DNA from 3 places in the Vibrio crassostreae genome. Region 1 is predicted to be linked to each of the others. Evidence: riboswitches for the same ligand, from Rfam matches in the RefSeq annotation. Region 1 holds a riboswitch; each other region holds the start of a gene.

The links. A riboswitch is a leader RNA that binds a small molecule or an ion and turns the genes downstream of it on or off. The one in region 1 is predicted to bind thiamine pyrophosphate.
Region 2: another riboswitch for thiamine pyrophosphate. It lies ahead of thiC (phosphomethylpyrimidine synthase ThiC); the one in region 1 lies ahead of thiB (thiamine ABC transporter substrate binding subunit).
Region 3: another riboswitch for thiamine pyrophosphate. It lies ahead of thiD (bifunctional hydroxymethylpyrimidine kinase/phosphomethylpyrimidine kinase); the one in region 1 lies ahead of thiB (thiamine ABC transporter substrate binding subunit).

What each region holds. Positions count from the first base shown of each region.
Region 1 is NZ_AP025476.1:3,089,510-3,094,942, forward strand. It holds gene thiP (thiamine/thiamine pyrophosphate ABC transporter permease ThiP) at 1-1,455, opposite strand, end outside; gene thiB (thiamine ABC transporter substrate binding subunit) at 1,538-2,530, opposite strand; TPP riboswitch at 2,584-2,703, opposite strand; gene OC193_RS13855 (flavin prenyltransferase UbiX) at 2,747-3,370, opposite strand; gene mpl (UDP-N-acetylmuramate:L-alanyl-gamma-D-glutamyl-meso-diaminopimelate ligase) at 3,409-4,767, opposite strand; gene fbp (class 1 fructose-bisphosphatase) at 5,038-5,433, shown strand, end outside.
Region 2 is NZ_AP025476.1:3,410,376-3,415,808, reverse strand. It holds gene OC193_RS15415 (multicopper oxidase family protein) at 175-1,557, shown strand; gene crcB (fluoride efflux transporter CrcB) at 1,658-2,041, shown strand; TPP riboswitch at 2,104-2,202, shown strand; gene thiC (phosphomethylpyrimidine synthase ThiC) at 2,332-4,281, shown strand; gene OC193_RS15400 (thiamine phosphate synthase) at 4,281-5,433, shown strand, end outside.
Region 3 is NZ_AP025477.1:1,055,808-1,061,240, reverse strand. It holds gene OC193_RS20555 (DUF4382 domain-containing protein) at 1-83, shown strand, start outside; gene OC193_RS20550 (helix-turn-helix domain-containing protein) at 257-985, shown strand; gene OC193_RS20545 (DMT family transporter) at 1,071-1,988, shown strand; TPP riboswitch at 2,134-2,245, shown strand; gene thiD (bifunctional hydroxymethylpyrimidine kinase/phosphomethylpyrimidine kinase) at 2,342-3,235, shown strand; gene OC193_RS20535 (ABC transporter ATP-binding protein) at 3,225-3,983, shown strand; gene OC193_RS20530 (ABC transporter permease) at 3,976-4,791, shown strand; gene OC193_RS20525 (ABC transporter substrate-binding protein) at 4,911-5,433, shown strand, end outside.

The sequences.
Region 1 (5,433 bases):
CAGAGTTCTAAAATCTTGGCTACCAAATAAGGCAATCGCACTTAAGTCGCCCATCGCCAGCATAAAGCTGATTGAGAATGCTTGTGCCATAGGTTTACGTAATGCGCGCCACTCCACCAACCTAAAGCGAGTGAACCCTGTCATTCCTAAGCTTGCACACACATACTGGTACTGCTGAGACAAATGCAGCATAGGTTGAGCTAAGGTTTTAATTACGTAAGGCAGCGCCATCAAACTGTTTACGGCAATCACAATAAAGAAAGCTAAGCTGAACACATCGGTAAATGAACGGAGCAATAAGAAGAGGCCAGTACTAATCACCAAGCCCGGTGTCACCAAAATAATAGTGCCAATCAGCTCAATCTTATCCGCTCTAAAGTTCTTGTTCTGCAAACGCCATGCGCGACTGGTTAGAAGGATCGCGATACCGATACCAACAGCGATGATACTTGCGAGGGAAGCAACACGAACCGAGGTCATTAACGCAGCCCAAAATGGCTCGCTGCTCAGTACAGTGAGCGCCTGAGAGTTAATACCACTTAAAATAACCATCGCTAAGGGCGGCAATACCAGCATTGAGACTATGATGATCCAAAAGCTATCCCAAGCTTTTGACCACCAGCTGTCCTTGACCAAATACTTCTCTTCCGACAGCTGACTAGCCGTCACAGATATAGGCTTAGACAAACGCTGAATACTCACAGCTAATACGCCACACAACAGCATTTGCCATATCGCGAGCAACGCGCCAGCTTGCAGGTCAAAGTCGAATTTGATTGCTTGATAGATGGCTAGCTCAATGGTGGTTGATTTCGGACCACCACCCAACGCCATCACGGTAGCAAAGCTGGTGAAACACAACATGAAGACTAAGCCACACACATGAGGCAATTGCTGTCTTAGCCTCGGCCATTCAACCCATTTAAATTTATTCCAATGGCTCATGCCCAAATGAGCACACAGCTTGTGTTGCTCGGCAGGCACGGTATCTAACGCTTGCAGAAGTAAACGGCTGGCATAAGGCAGGTTGAAGAAAACGTGCGCCAACAAAATACCATTCAAGCCATAAATCGAGAATGGTAGCTCAATGTCGAAGTTCGCCAAGAACTTAGCTAACCAACCACTGTTGCCGTAAATCGCCAGCAAGCCAAATACTCCGACCAACACAGGCAGAACCAAGGTCGACGCGAACAACCTTAATAACAAGGCTCGTCCAAAAAATTGTCTACGACACAAAGCATGCGCAATAGGTATAGCAAAACCAACACTCAGCACTGTTGAGAATGTCGCTTGATAAAAGCTGAATTTCGTTACATGCCAATAGTAAGGATCTGACCATACTTGGCTGATATCAAGAGAAGGGGCATTGCTAAGCAATGCCCCAACTGCTGAAACCACGAAGGCGGTAATGAGTATCGCAACCCAGATCCCGACCTTAGGTGTTTTCTTTATCATAGATTGATTTTTACCGTAAATGGCTCACTCAATTGATGTCGAATGAACCTTTAAATACAGAAAGCTAGTTTTTAAAAGTACGTTAGAAAGTAAGTGCACTCTGCCATTCACGAATCCAAGGCTTGCGCTTCTCGGCGATCTCTTCAGAGCTAAAGCTCAGCGCCTTCTGCGGTACAGTTAACTGCTCAAAACCTTTTGGTAGCTCGACACCCGTTACTGGGTACATCCAGTTACCTGTAGGCATCGCCGATTGGAACTCATCACTTAGGAGAAAGGCCATAAACTCATCAGCAAGCTTTTCGTTGCTACTGCCTTTAACCTTAGCAGCCACTTCAACTTGAGTGTAATGCCCTTCTTCGAAGCTCGCTGCTGCGTACTTAGAATCGCTCTCTGCAATGATATGGTAAGCCGGAGACGTTGTGTAAGATAAAACCAAGTCAGACTCACCCTCTAGGAACATAGAGTAAGCTTCAGACCAACCTTTGGTTACCGTAACGGTTTTCTGAGCTAGCTTCTTCCAAGCTGCCGTTGCTTCATCACCGTAAACAGATTTCATCCATAACATCATGCCTTGGCCTGGTGTTGAAGTACGTGGATCTTGGTAGATAACCTTCAGATCATCACGCTGCTCAACCAACTCTTTCAGGCTTTTAGGCGGGTTTGCTAGTTTCTCTGTGTTATATACAAAGGCAAAGTAACCAAAATCATAAGGAACAAAGGTGCTGTCGTTCCAACCGTTAGGAAGTGTCACTGATGACGTATCAACACTGTGATCAGCCAATAAGCCCGTCGCTTTCGCCTCAGCCATTAGATTGTTATCTAGGCCTAACACGATGTCTGCTTTGCTGTTACCACCTTCAAGACGCAAGCGGTTAAGAATAGACACGCCATCTTCTAGCGCGACAAAATTCACATCACAGCCACACTTTTCTTCAAATGCTTTTTCAACGGCAGGACGAGGGCCCCAATCCGCAGCAAAAGAATCATAGGTATATACAGTTAGAGTATTGTCTGCAGCAACGGCAGAAAAAGAGATGGCTGTAGTAACAGCAAGGGTTGTTAATGTGAATTTCACTGGACGCTCTCCATGGTCTGAGCGGCACAGGTTTGAGGGAGGAGAACGGTAGAAGTTGTTCCTAACTCAATTCCTACGCCAGCATTATCTGGTTCAGGTTTACGGGTCCCAAGCACTTGCTTGATCTCAGCTCGCATTCATTATCTGAATGGTTTGCTCCCCGATGAGTATTCAGAATTGTAATTCGAATTTTAACAATAAGCTATCAAGTTTGGATCAATTACGTTGATCGTAACCCCAACGTGGCACTAAACCTTGCTCAATACCAAGATGATCCAAAATACGCGCCACCATAAAATCGACCAGATCTTCGATCGACTTAGGTTGGTGATAAAAACCCGGAGCCGCAGGCATGATCGTCACGCCCATGGTTGAGAGTTTGTGCATGTTCTCTAAATGAAGCGTCGAAAATGGCGTCTCACGAACCACCAACAACAATTGGCCTCGCTCTTTCATGACCACATCTGCCGCTCGCTCAATCAAGTTATCCGATAAGCCATGTGCAATTGAAGCCAAGCTTCCTGCAGAACATGGACACACCACCATCTGCTTCGGCGCTGCTGATCCAGAGGCAACCGGCGAGAACCAGTCATCTTTGCCACACACCACCAGCTTTTCGGGGTCACACCCAAGATGTTTAACCAAAGCTTGTTTCGCCGCATCCGGCCCAGCAGGTAGCTTGAGTTCATGCTCGGTCGCCAATACCACTCGTGCTGCCGATGAAATCAGCAAGTAGACCTGATAATCGGCCGCCAAAAGGCATTCAAGTAAACGCAAGCCATAAGGCGCACCGGATGCGCCAGTGAAAGCAAGAGTTATCGCTTTATCGTGTTTTGTCATGTTCTCAATTACTTCAAATTATAAGGTCGTGAACGCCATTAGCCTTTGAGTGCCAACCCATCCAACAGTTTTTGGTGAATACCACCAAAACCGCCATTACTCATTACCAAGATTTGGTCGCCCGCTTGTGCCTCTGAGACAATTTTAGCAACGAATGCATCCATGTCACCACTCACGTGTGCCGATTGGTGACAAGCGTCCGCAACATCTTGTACCAACCAATCAATGTTTTCCGGTTGGAATAAGTAGGTAGAATCCGCTTGCTTCAACGAATCAGCCAGGGTTTCTTTATGCACACCACGTTTCATGGTGGCAGAACGAGGCTCTAGCACGGCAATGATTTTCTTCGTGTCGACCTTATTACGTAAGCCGCCCAGCGTAAGTTCAATTGCCGTTGGGTGATGTGCAAAATCGTCATAGACAGAAACGCCTGCCACTTCGCCTTTAAACTCTAGACGACGTTTGGTGTTGATGAACTTCGCCAACGATTCACACGCTAAATCAGGTGTCACCCCTACATGTCGCGCAGCTGCAATCGCCATCAAAGCATTATTGACGTTATGGTCGCCAACCAAATCCCAGTCGACAGTTCCAACGCATTCGCCTTGGAAGTAAACCTCAAATTTAGAGCCGTCTTTAACCAGCTTCTTCGCATCCCAATCACCGAGTTCACCACTCGATTCAGTCTCACTCCAACAGCCACGAGATAGAACGTCTTGAATAGCCGTATCTTGCTTAGGTGAGAAAATACGGCCATTGCTTGGCACAGTGCGCACTAAGTGATGAAACTGACGTTTAATTGCCTCAAGATCATCGAAGATGTCCGCATGATCGAACTCTAGGTTATTCATCACCAAGGTTCTTGGGTGGTAATGGACGAACTTAGATCGTTTATCAAAAAAAGCACTGTCGTACTCGTCGGCTTCTACCACGAAGAACATGCTTTCACCAAGACGAGCAGAAATACCAAAGTTACCCAACACACCACCAACTAAAAAGCCTGGTGCATAGCCACAGTCCTCTAAGACCCAAGCCAGCATGCTCGATGTTGTTGTCTTGCCATGCGTACCCGATACCGCCAATACCCAACGGTCATGCAGTAAGAACTCTTGCAACCATTGCGGGCCTGAGGTGTATCTAAAGTTGTTATCCAATACATACTCAACACAGGGGTTGCCACGACTCATCGCATTGCCAATCACCACGAGATCCGGCCTTGGTTCTAATTGGCTTGGGTCGAACCCTTCAATAATTTCAATCCCTTGAGATTCCAACAAAGTGCTCATTGGTGGGTACACATTCGCGTCACTACCGGTAACCTTGTGACCTAATTGACGAGCCAATACCGCAGCACCACCCATGAAGGTGCCACAAATTCCTAAGATATGAATATGCATAAATTGCTTCCAAACGCTTGGCTAAATAAACGATGCCTAATTAAAACAGCTAACACTCATTATCATTAAATGACGATTAAAAGCGAGTGACAATGCAAAACAAATTTAGTCGACATAGTAAGTGAGATCTGCGTCGCTTAGTTCATTACCATTAAAAAGATCTAGCCTTTAGAATTTAGGTAAGCGTCTAGATGAATAAAGCCCGTACAAGAGGCAAATTCAATAGTGCTCAAATCCCCCCTAATATTCAGAGAAGTTTAAGGAAATAACATGTCTGAGATGCGCACCCTTGGTGAGTTCATTGTTGCAAAACAAAATGACTTCCCCCATGCAAGCGGTGATCTATCATCCCTTTTGTCATCAATTCGCCTTGCTGCAAAAATTGTTAACCGCGAAATTAACAAAGCAGGTCTTGTCGACATTACTGGCGCTGTTGGTACAGACAACGTGCAAGGTGAAGAGCAACAAAAGCTAGACCTGTATGCTAACGACAAATTTAAAGCCGCACTTGAAGCTCGAGATCAAGTTTGTGGCGTCGCGAGTGAAGAAGAAGACGAAGCCGTTGCCTTCAATAAAGAGCTCAACAAAAACGCAAAATACGTTGTACTGATGGATCCACTTGATGGTTCGTCAAACATCGATGTGAATGTATCGGTTGGTACCATT
Region 2 (5,433 bases), 320 kb from region 1:
CTTTCTATTTATTCGACAATTCCTATCTTTAACAGAACCTAGCCTGAAAAGTGTAAGTGCTTACTTATCTCAGCTTCTTTTATAAACAATCGACAGCACAAACCATACTTCTTTATGAGAATTATTCTCAATATTTTGTTACATTTTGGTCGTTATTACTAAAAGGCAACAAATATGGATATTTCCCGTCGTAAGTTTATTCAATCATCTCTCGCTATATCTGCACTAACCGTCCTACCAGCTTGCTCAATGAAGCGGTCTGTTGATGAGCAAGGAAAGTTCGTTTATGACTTAACAGCTGAGCCTTCAACCGCTGAGTTGGTGAAGGGATTTAGTACTAATGTTTTAGCCTTTAATGGACAGACTCCAGCGCCGATTATTCGCTGTCGACAAGGCGAAAAGGTAACGATTCGATTTACCAACAAGCTATTAGAACCGACCACAATTCATTGGCATGGCCTGAGAATTCCGATTGAAATGGACGGGGTTCCTTTCTTAAGTCAGCCTCCGATTATGCCCGGTGAAACGTTTGTCTATGAGTTCACGCCACCAGATGCGGGTACATTCTGGTATCACCCACACATGAACAGTGTTAAGCAACTTGGTATGGGCTTGGTCGGGCTTATTATTGTCGAAGAGAGTGCGGCAGTTCAGTTCGATGAAGAGCATGCTCTGATGCTTAAACATTGGCATATCGACAAACAAGGTCAGTGGAAAGACTTGATGATCCCTCGCCTCAGCGCTCGTATGGGCACGCCAGGAGAGTGGAGTAGCGTTAATGGAGTACATGAACCTATCTATAAATTGAAGCAGCATGCAACGACTCGGCTGCGTATCGCTAATGTTGATAACACGATTACCTATCCTATAGCCATTGAGGGGGCTGAAGCATGGGTCATTGCTATTGATGGTAACCCTGTAAAGACACCTTATAAGCTGACTCAACACAAGATTGGCCCAGGTATGCGTGTCGATCTCGGGCTGATTGCTCCCAAGGCGGGGGAGCGAGTGAGTGTCCTTCAAATGAAAGGGCGTTTTCCTTTTTCCTTGTGTGAGTTTGAGGCTGTTGATTCAACGTTAATCGAAGGCCAAACACTTCCTTTATTGCCCCTCAATCCTGTGCCTAACTTAAATCTCGCTAATGCAGAAGAAATCGATTTTGTGTTTGAGTGGGAAGGGGCGGTATCACCGGTATCTAAAGATGGGAAGTCGATGCCTAAGTTTTGGCTTACGAATAAACGTGCGTGGGAGGGAATGAGTAAAGACAGTGTTCCAGACCCGTTGGCGACTTTGGAGTTAGGTAAAACTTATATATTCGACCTCAAGAACGTCACTCAGTACCATCACCCAATTCATATTCATGGTCATACATTCACTGTATTGGAACTTGATGGTAAAAAAATAGAAGAGCCCTTCCATACCGATACTGTGTTACTTGGAAAAAACGGCCGTGCTAAAGCTGCATTTGTTGCAGACAACCCAGGACGTTGGATGTACCACTGTCATGTCATTGAGCACATGAAAACGGGACTAATGGGATATATTGAAGTTAAGTGACACCTGTAACGTTTAATTTTTGCGCATGCATTCTAAGTTTCTACCCTCGCTTTTATCGGCGGTAAAGCTAGAATATAGGGACTGTTATTTGGGAGGATTCATGGGTCAGTTATCTATTTTAGGTTTTATTGCCATTGGTGGCGCATTCGGTGCTTGTTCGCGCTATTTGATTTCAGAGTTATGTGTGGTGATGCTCGGGCGTGGTTTTCCTTATGGTACGCTAACCGTTAACGTGATCGGCTCTTTGATTATGGGCTTGCTCATTGCCGCATTCGAGAATGAGATGATTGCGACGGAGCCATGGAGACAGATCATTGGCCTCGGTTTCCTTGGAGCATTGACTACGTTCTCTACATTTTCGATGGATAACGTGCTTCTTATGCAGCAGGGCGCTTTCTTTAAGATGGGGCTCAATGTGCTGCTCAACGTGGTTCTCAGTATCTCAGCTGCATGGATCGGCTTCCAACTTTTGATAAAGTCTTAAAACTTTCTTACGATTTGTTAACAACTCGGCTTGGTTTATCCAAGCCGTTTTTATATACTCGATCGAACTTGTCGGAGTGCCATATGGCTGAGACCGTTAACTCGGGATCCGTTGAACCTGATCAGGCTAGTACCTGCGAAGGGAACAAGAGTAGATATCTAACTAGAATCCTTCTAGAGATCTATCTCCAGATCACAACTGTATTTCTTACCGTGATCCCTCTTGTAGCATCTAATCCGTCAAGCATTTTTATCCCTATAAATAATGGCTAAAAGCCAAGGAAAAATGCTATGTCGAGTCGTAAACAAGCAAGACTGGAAGCGAAGAATTTCATCGATTCTTTATCCGTACAACCTTATCCAAATTCAAAAAAAGCTTACATACAAGGTTCTCGAGAGGATATTCAAGTTCCTGTACGAGAAATTTCACTCGCAGATAGCCTTGTTGGTGGTACCAAAAAAGAGCCTGTATTCGAACCTAATGAGCCTATTCATGTCTACGACACCTCCGGTGTTTATACCGATCCTACGCATGAAATAGACCTTTATAGCGGCCTTCCTAAGTTGCGAGAGCAATGGATTGAAGAGCGTGGTGATACGGAATTGCTTGATGATGTAAGCTCTGTTTACACCAAAGAACGTTTAGAAGATGAAACCCTAGACGACCTTCGTTACGGAAACCTGCCTCGAATTCGTCGCGCTACTGGCGACCAATGTGTTACTCAGCTGCACTATGCTCGTCAGGGTATTATCACACCTGAAATGGAGTACATTGCCATACGTGAGAACATGGGACGTCAGAAGTTCGCTGATGAGCAGCTTAACCATCAACACCCTGGCCATAACTTTGGTGCAAACCTGCCGAAAGAAATCACTCCTGAGTTCGTGCGTAAAGAGGTTGCTGAAGGTCGAGCTATTATCCCTTCAAACATCAACCACCCAGAATCAGAACCGATGATTATTGGTCGAAACTTCTTAGTGAAAGTGAACGCCAATATCGGTAACTCTTCAGTAAGCTCTTCAATTGAAGAAGAAGTTGAGAAGTTAGTATGGTCAACCCGCTGGGGCGGCGATACCGTAATGGACCTCTCTACTGGCCGTAATATCCACGAGACTCGCGAATGGATCCTGCGTAACAGCCCAGTGCCAATTGGTACGGTTCCTATGTATCAGGCGCTTGAGAAAGTGAATGGCGTAGCCGAAGACCTTAACTGGGAAGTGATGCGCGATACCTTGATTGAACAAGCAGAGCAGGGCGTTGATTACTTCACTATCCATGCAGGTTTACTGCTTCGTTACGTACCTATGACGGCTAAACGTGTGACTGGTATTGTCTCTCGTGGTGGATCTATTATCGCGAAATGGTGTCTTGCACATCATCAAGAAAGCTTCTTATACACACACTTCCGCGAGATCTGTGAGATCTGTGCGAAGTATGATGTCGCTCTGTCACTGGGTGACGGCCTACGTCCAGGCTCTATTGCAGATGCCAACGATGAGGCTCAATTCTCGGAGTTACGTACTCTAGGTGAGTTAACCAAAGTAGCTTGGGAATACGACGTTCAGGTGATCATTGAAGGCCCTGGACATGTACCTATGCATCTTATCAAAGAGAACATGGACGAGCAGTTGGAGCACTGCCATGAAGCGCCTTTCTATACATTAGGCCCGCTGACTACAGATATCGCACCGGGTTATGACCACATTACCTCTGGAATTGGCGCGGCGATGATTGGTTGGTACGGTTGTGCGATGCTTTGTTATGTAACGCCTAAAGAGCATTTGGGCTTACCCAATAAAGAAGATGTTAAGACTGGCTTGATTACTTACAAGCTGGCAGCACATGCTGCAGACTTGGCAAAAGGGCACCCGGGCGCACAAATCCGAGATAATGCATTATCTAAAGCTCGTTTTGAATTCCGCTGGGAAGACCAATTTAATCTAGCTTTAGACCCAGAAACAGCACGTTCTTTCCACGATGAAACCCTGCCACAAGAGTCGGGCAAGGTTGCTCACTTCTGCTCTATGTGTGGACCTAAGTTCTGCTCGATGAAGATTTCTCAAGAAGTTCGAGAGTATGCGAAAGACACAGAACAAGTAGCCGCAGATCAGGCTATAGAGATTAAGATGCTAGATAACCCGTTGGAGGGAATGCGTCAAAAATCACAAGAGTTCCGTGATACTGGCTCTGAACTTTATCACCCTGCTGTAGGCGCAAAAGAAGCTCAATTAGAGGAATAATGACAGTGAAGATTCTCATCCCATCTCAATACATCGAGTTAACGGGGGAGGTTCAAAACTGTCTATTGGTTGCTAAACGACAAGGTTTAGCAACTGATGCAGTTGAGTTGGGTGTAAGCCCAACTCGATACTTCTCTATCGTTGATGCTCAACAGGCACTATCTATTGGCTTTGCTCATGATGTTGATTCATTGGCGGAGTGTCAGTTAGCGCAACTGAAGCATGTTGTTGATTACAGTAATTCAGTCGCGTTAACCGATGTTTGTGCTGCTTTGACTCAAGCTTCGAACACAGTCTATATCGGAGTCTCCGATGATTCAGCTGTACTGGATATCTGGTCACACTTAGATGCTAATCGCGTTATCAAGAGTGACACTACAGCTCATCAAGAATTAGATAGTCGTGGCCACTTTGCTTGGTTACTTACTTTATTGGCGTTGGAATTTCCATTGGAAGACGCGCTGGTTTTAGCTCGCGCTGCATCGAATGTTTCACGTGGAACATGGCCTGCACATTATCGAGATTTTCCTATCCCTATCCTTGAAGACGAGCGACTGAATATCAGCGTTGGTTGGGCCAACCAAGGGACATCACTTTCTTTCCCTGAGTTAACAAAGAATAGCCTCGGCTTATACCCGGTTGTTGATGACGTTGAGTGGATAGAAAGGTTGCTTAAACTTGGGACTAACACTGTCCAACTGCGTATTAAGAACCCTCAACAAGCCGACTTAGAGCAACAAGTCGCACGATCGATCGAACTTGGTCGAGAACATAACGCTCAGGTTTTTATTAATGATTACTGGCAGCTTGCACTTAAGCACGGTGCTTTTGGTGTGCACCTTGGGCAAGAGGATATTGAAGAATCAAACCTTTCCCAACTGAGCCAAGCGGGTATTAAGATCGGTCTATCGACTCATGGTTATTATGAGTTGCTGCGCATCGTCCAAATCAATCCAAGCTACATTGCACTAGGCCATATATTTCCGACCACAACGAAACAGATGCCATCGAAGCCTCAAGGTTTGGTGCGTTTATCTCTGTACCAACAGCTAATTGATACCATCCCATACACAGAAGAACTTACTGGTTATCCGACGGTTGCTATTGGTGGTATTGACCAATCGACAGCTGCGCAGGTTTGGGATTGTGGTG
Region 3 (5,433 bases), on a different replicon from region 1:
CGGTTGCTGATGGTTTTGAAATCTATGATGTTCAAAACGGCGTGCAAGTAACGGTTGGTCAAGATAGCCAAGTGTCATTCTAAGCTTGATGTGAATGACGATTTTTAATAAAAACGGTCTCTTATTTAGAGGCCGTTTTTGATCATGTCACCTAGCTCGCATGAATTTGATGAGTATTGAGTGTGACTCTAGGGAAGTGATAATGTAACGTTGTGTCTCTTACTTTAACCTAGCGAAATGTACTCCGGCGTTGCTCATGAAATCTAGCTTAAGCATTCGATCTTACACCAAGCAATTTAATACCCATGCTCATGATGACCATCATCAACTGGTATTGCCGATCCAAGGGAGTATCAACCTTGAGATGGTTGGATATGTCGGCAAAGTGGCCGTAGGTGAATGCGTGGTGATTCCGGTAACCACAGCGCATGCCTTTAAGGCGGATGAAGCAGCACGGTTTATTGTCGCAGATATGGCAGAGTTACCGCAGCACTTGTTAGAGCATGAGCTCTCGGTTTTCACGATAACACCACCTTTGATGAGCTTCTTACTGTTCGTTGAGAAGCAGCTGGAATATCAAGTAGACAGTGGCATTGAATCGTCTATCTTGGATGTGTTTTCACTGCTTTTAGAACAACAAGAAGTAAGCAAGAGCATCGACCCTCGAATTCGTGCGGTACAAAGGCTGATAGCGGATAATTACACACAACCGTTATCCATATCACAACTTGCAGAAACGGCCTGTTTGAGTCCCACTCAATTTAAAAAACGCTTCAAAGAATGCCTGGGTATCAGTGCGCTTAAATACATCACTCGATATCGTATGGAGAAAGCTCAAGCCTTGTTAACCCACACAGATTTACCTGTTCAATTGATCGCTGAAAATGTGGGATATAGTGATGTTTCTGCTTTCAGTCGCCGCTTCTCTCAGCACTTTGGGATGTCTCCAAGGGCGTTTTTAGGCTCAATGAAAGACAGTCTTTAGAAACAACAATAGCGTCCTTTCGGCAAACTAACTTTTATCAATCTTCATTATTATCTATTTCACAACTGAAAATTGGGTAATAGAAATGAATCTTGCCATCAATCGCGTCAACGAATTCCAAACGGGCACTTTATCCATCTTGTTTGCTTCCATTTTATGGGGCACGACAGGCACCGCCGCAAGTTTTGCGCCTGATCTAAGCCCATTAGCGATTGGTGCTTTCTCTATGGGTGTCGGCGGCCTAATGCAAGCGGGCTTGGCGTATCGAAAGATTTTATCTTCACTTGATAAGCTTTTGCTCAACAAAAAGCTGTTAGCGGCGAGTGCACTGGCTTTAGCGATCTATCCTTTGGCTTTCTACTCTTCGATGAAATTATCGGGTGTCGCAATAGGCACGGTGGTGTCGATTGCTACCGCACCTTTCTTTTCTGCGCTGCTAGAGTGTCTGATTAGCAAAAACAATAATATCAACAAACGTTGGCTCACTAGCTTTGCGATTGGTGTCGTGGGTATTGGGTTGTTGGTATTTTCAGAATCATCATCGGAGAGTGACTCTGGCGACGACCTGAAGCTTTTGGGGATTGGATTAGGTTTGGTGGCAGGCCTGTGCTATGCCATTTATTCTTGGGCGACAAAGGCACTGATCGATAAAGGGATTAAGTCACAAGCGGCGATGGGCAGTATTTTTGGCCTCGGTGCGATGCTGTTGTTGCCAACGCTCTGGTTTACAGGGAATAACCTGTTCGCATCGAATACCAATATATTGGTCGTGAGTTACTTGGCGTTAATTCCTCAATGCATGGGTTATATCGCCTTCAGTTTTGGCCTGCGACATGTCACCGCGAGCAGTGCCAACTTGATTACCTTGCTTGAACCAGTTGTTGCCGCGGTACTTGCCGTGTGTATTGTTGGAGAGTTGATTCCATCGGCAGGATGGTTAGGTATGTTCCTGATTGTGCTGTGCTTGTTTATCCAGTCACAACCAACTCAAGAGCAGCGCTAAGCATTTGTCTAATCGCTAGTCTAAGCACTTGTTTAGGCACTTGTTTCAGAGTGAGTGAAGAAAGCTAAATTGAATTTTATTCATGCGTGAATCTTATAAATGAATAAAATCAGTATCTCAGTTGTGAGAGTGCTGTTACTATCGCTATCAATAGTCGGGGGGCATATACCTTATTTGGTGTTTGCTGAGATCGTTAATCGAGACCCGTTGAACCTGATTCAGTTAATACTGGCGTAGGGAACTATAAGCACTCGATCTACGTCTGCACCCATGAAAGCTTTCATGAGCCTAATGCGACTTCTCCTTCGATCAGTGTTCGTTCTCCTACGTCTTGTAAGATAGTAGGAGCGACAATGACACACAGTTCTATTTCAAAAGACTTAACTCCAAAAGCCTCAACATTACAGCACTCTGCTGATGGTTTGATTCGCACGAATACTCCGATTGTTTTGACGATCGCTGGATCTGACAGCGGCGGTGGTGCAGGGATCCAAGCTGATATCAAAGCCATGTCTGCAACGGGTAGTTTCGCTTGTTCGGTGATTACCGCTATTACATCTCAGAACACACAAGGCGTGTCAGCCATTTTTCCAATCCCACTTGAGCATGTCGCTAGCCAACTAGACGCAGTATTTACCGATTTGAATATCGTGGCAGTAAAAGTCGGTATGTTGGCGGATTCGCAAATCATTAAAGTCGTTGCGGACAAAATTAAGCAATACCAGCCTAAGCACTTAGTGATTGATCCTGTAATGGTTGCAACCAGTGGTGACCTTCTTTTAGAAAACGCTGCCATTACTACGCTAAAGCAAGAGCTGATTCCGTTGGCAGATATCATTACCCCGAACTTGCCAGAAGGCGCAGCACTTACGGGTAAACCGGTACCTGAAAGCGAAGCTGAAATGCAGGATATGATTGAAGACCTGCGCGCTTTAGGTGCTAAAGCGATACTGCTAAAAGGCGGTCACTTGGAGAAAGATGAAAACAGTAACGACTTACTGATTCTACCAACCACATCTGCTGTGATTAGCGCGAAGCGTTTTCCGACCAAAAACACCCATGGCACGGGTTGTACGCTCTCTTCTGCCATTGCTTCTTTCTTAGCGCAAGGCAACACGCTTCCAGAGGCTGTCGACCTAGGAAAACAATACATTTCTCGCGCGATTGCTCATGCTGATGAGTTGCAAGTCGGTCAAGGTCATGGCCCTGTCAATCACTTCTTCGCTGGACATGGCAATGTCCGTTAATACGGTTGGTGTTCAACTCAGCAATGCCTCCTTACGCTATAACGACAGTGAGCACGCGACCTTGTCTGGGTTGTCGCTTAGCTTAAACGCAGGTAAGTGGACGGTATTGTTGGGTCGAAGTGGCTGCGGAAAAACCACGGTATTGCGTTATCTGGCAGGCTTACTGGACGATAGGGTGGAGTGGCAGGGCACATTGGCAACGTCTGATGAATTACCTTTAACGGATCGCATCGCTTACATGGCGCAGCAAGATTTGTTACTGCCGTGGCTATCGGTCATCGACAATGTTTGCCTGAGTCATCGTTTTCAAAATCCAGCTTCTGACAAAGCACTGCAAACCAATCAAGCACTCGAGTTGCTCGCTGCGGTTGGTTTGGCTGATTATGCGAATGCGATGCCGGATCAGTTGTCTGGTGGTATGCGTCAACGTGTTGCTTTGGCTCGCACCTTAATGCAAGACAAACCAGTGGTGCTGATGGATGAGCCGTTCTCTGCGCTGGATGCGGTAACGAGACACAAGTTACAGACCTTAGCGTGTGAACTGTTAAGGGATAAAACCGTTGTCCTGATCACCCATGATCCACAAGAAGCGGTGCGTTTGGCGGATAACTTGTATGTGTTGCAAGGCACACCGGCGAGTGCTCACTCTTTATCTGTGCCTCACACGTCAACGCCACGAGTGCTCGATGGTGAGTGTGCCGAGTTGCAACAGGCGATCTTAGACCAGTTGGAGCGTGATTATGAATGATCTAACGCGAAGCGAAGCTGTGACTCGTTCAACTAACGCGCAGGCTAGCACAACATATCCTCGCCAAATGAACCCTGTTATGCGTTTGGTCATCAGCAGTGCTGTGATTCTTGGTTTGTGGCAAATGGTGGTGGTTATCTTTGAGATGCCAAGCTTCATTCTGCCGGCTCCCGCAGAAGTCTTCCTCAAGCTGATTGAACGCTACGATGTGTTGCTCAAACACACTTGGGTGACTGCGCAAGAGATCTTACTTGGGCTATTGCTAGGTTTGTCTATGGGGCTGTTTTTCGCCTTGCAGATGTTGATGTTTGATCCATTGAAACGTTGGCTATTGCCTATCTTAATTGCTAGCCAAGCGATCCCCGTGTTTGCGATTGCTCCAGTATTGATGCTGTGGCTTGGCTATGGCATCGCGTCAAAAGTGGTGATGGCGGCGATCATTATCTTCTTCCCTGTGACGACCTGTTGTTACGACGGCTTGCGTAATACACCGACAGGCTATCTCGATCTTGCTAAGACGATGGGTGCATCGAAATGGCAATTGTTGCGTTATATCCAACTGCCTGCTGCATTGCCAACACTGGCGTCTGGTATTCGTGTGGCTGTGGTGATTGCCCCAATTGGCGCGGTTGTCGGTGAGTGGGTGGGTTCAAGTGAAGGGCTGGGTTACCTAATGCTGCAAGCCAACGCACGCATGATCATTGATGAGATGTTTGCTGCCTTATTCATCTTGGCGGTGCTGTCTATCTCGCTCTATTTCATCACAGATAAATTACTTAAAAAAGCTATCCCTTGGGAGAACCAGTGATGGTTAGCTCAATAACTCTTTGTTTAATAAAGCTTCGCTCAAGGCTATTTATCTAAACAAACCTAGTTAAAAATTAGATCGATACACACAATAATAATATTCAAAAGGAAAGGTTAACTATGAAAAATACCAAATTGGTAGGTGCAGTGGCACTGCTTGCTTCATTGGTTTCAGGTCATGCTCTAGCGGACTCTGAACAAAAGAAACTGACATTGATGTTGGATTGGTTTGTGAACCCGAACCATGGCCCGATTGTGATCGCTCAAGAGCGTGGCTACTTTGCTGAGCAAGGCTTAGAGGTTGAAATTCAAGAACCAGCTGACCCAAGCACGCCAGCAAAATTGGTTGCGGCAGGTAAGGTCGATTTAGCGGTAACTTACCAACCAAGTTTAACTATGGATGTGGCAGCGGGTCTTCCTTTGGTTCGTGCATCAACCCTTATCGCGACGCCACTGAACACACTAATGGTACTGGATAATGGCAAGAACGATTCGTTAGCGGATCTGAAAGGCAAAAAGATCGGTATCGCGATTGCGGGTAACGAAGAAGCGACTATCGGCACCATGCTAGCACAAGAAAATGTTGCGTTTACAGACGTGCAAACCATCAATGTCGGTTGGGCACTTTCATCTTCATTGGCAT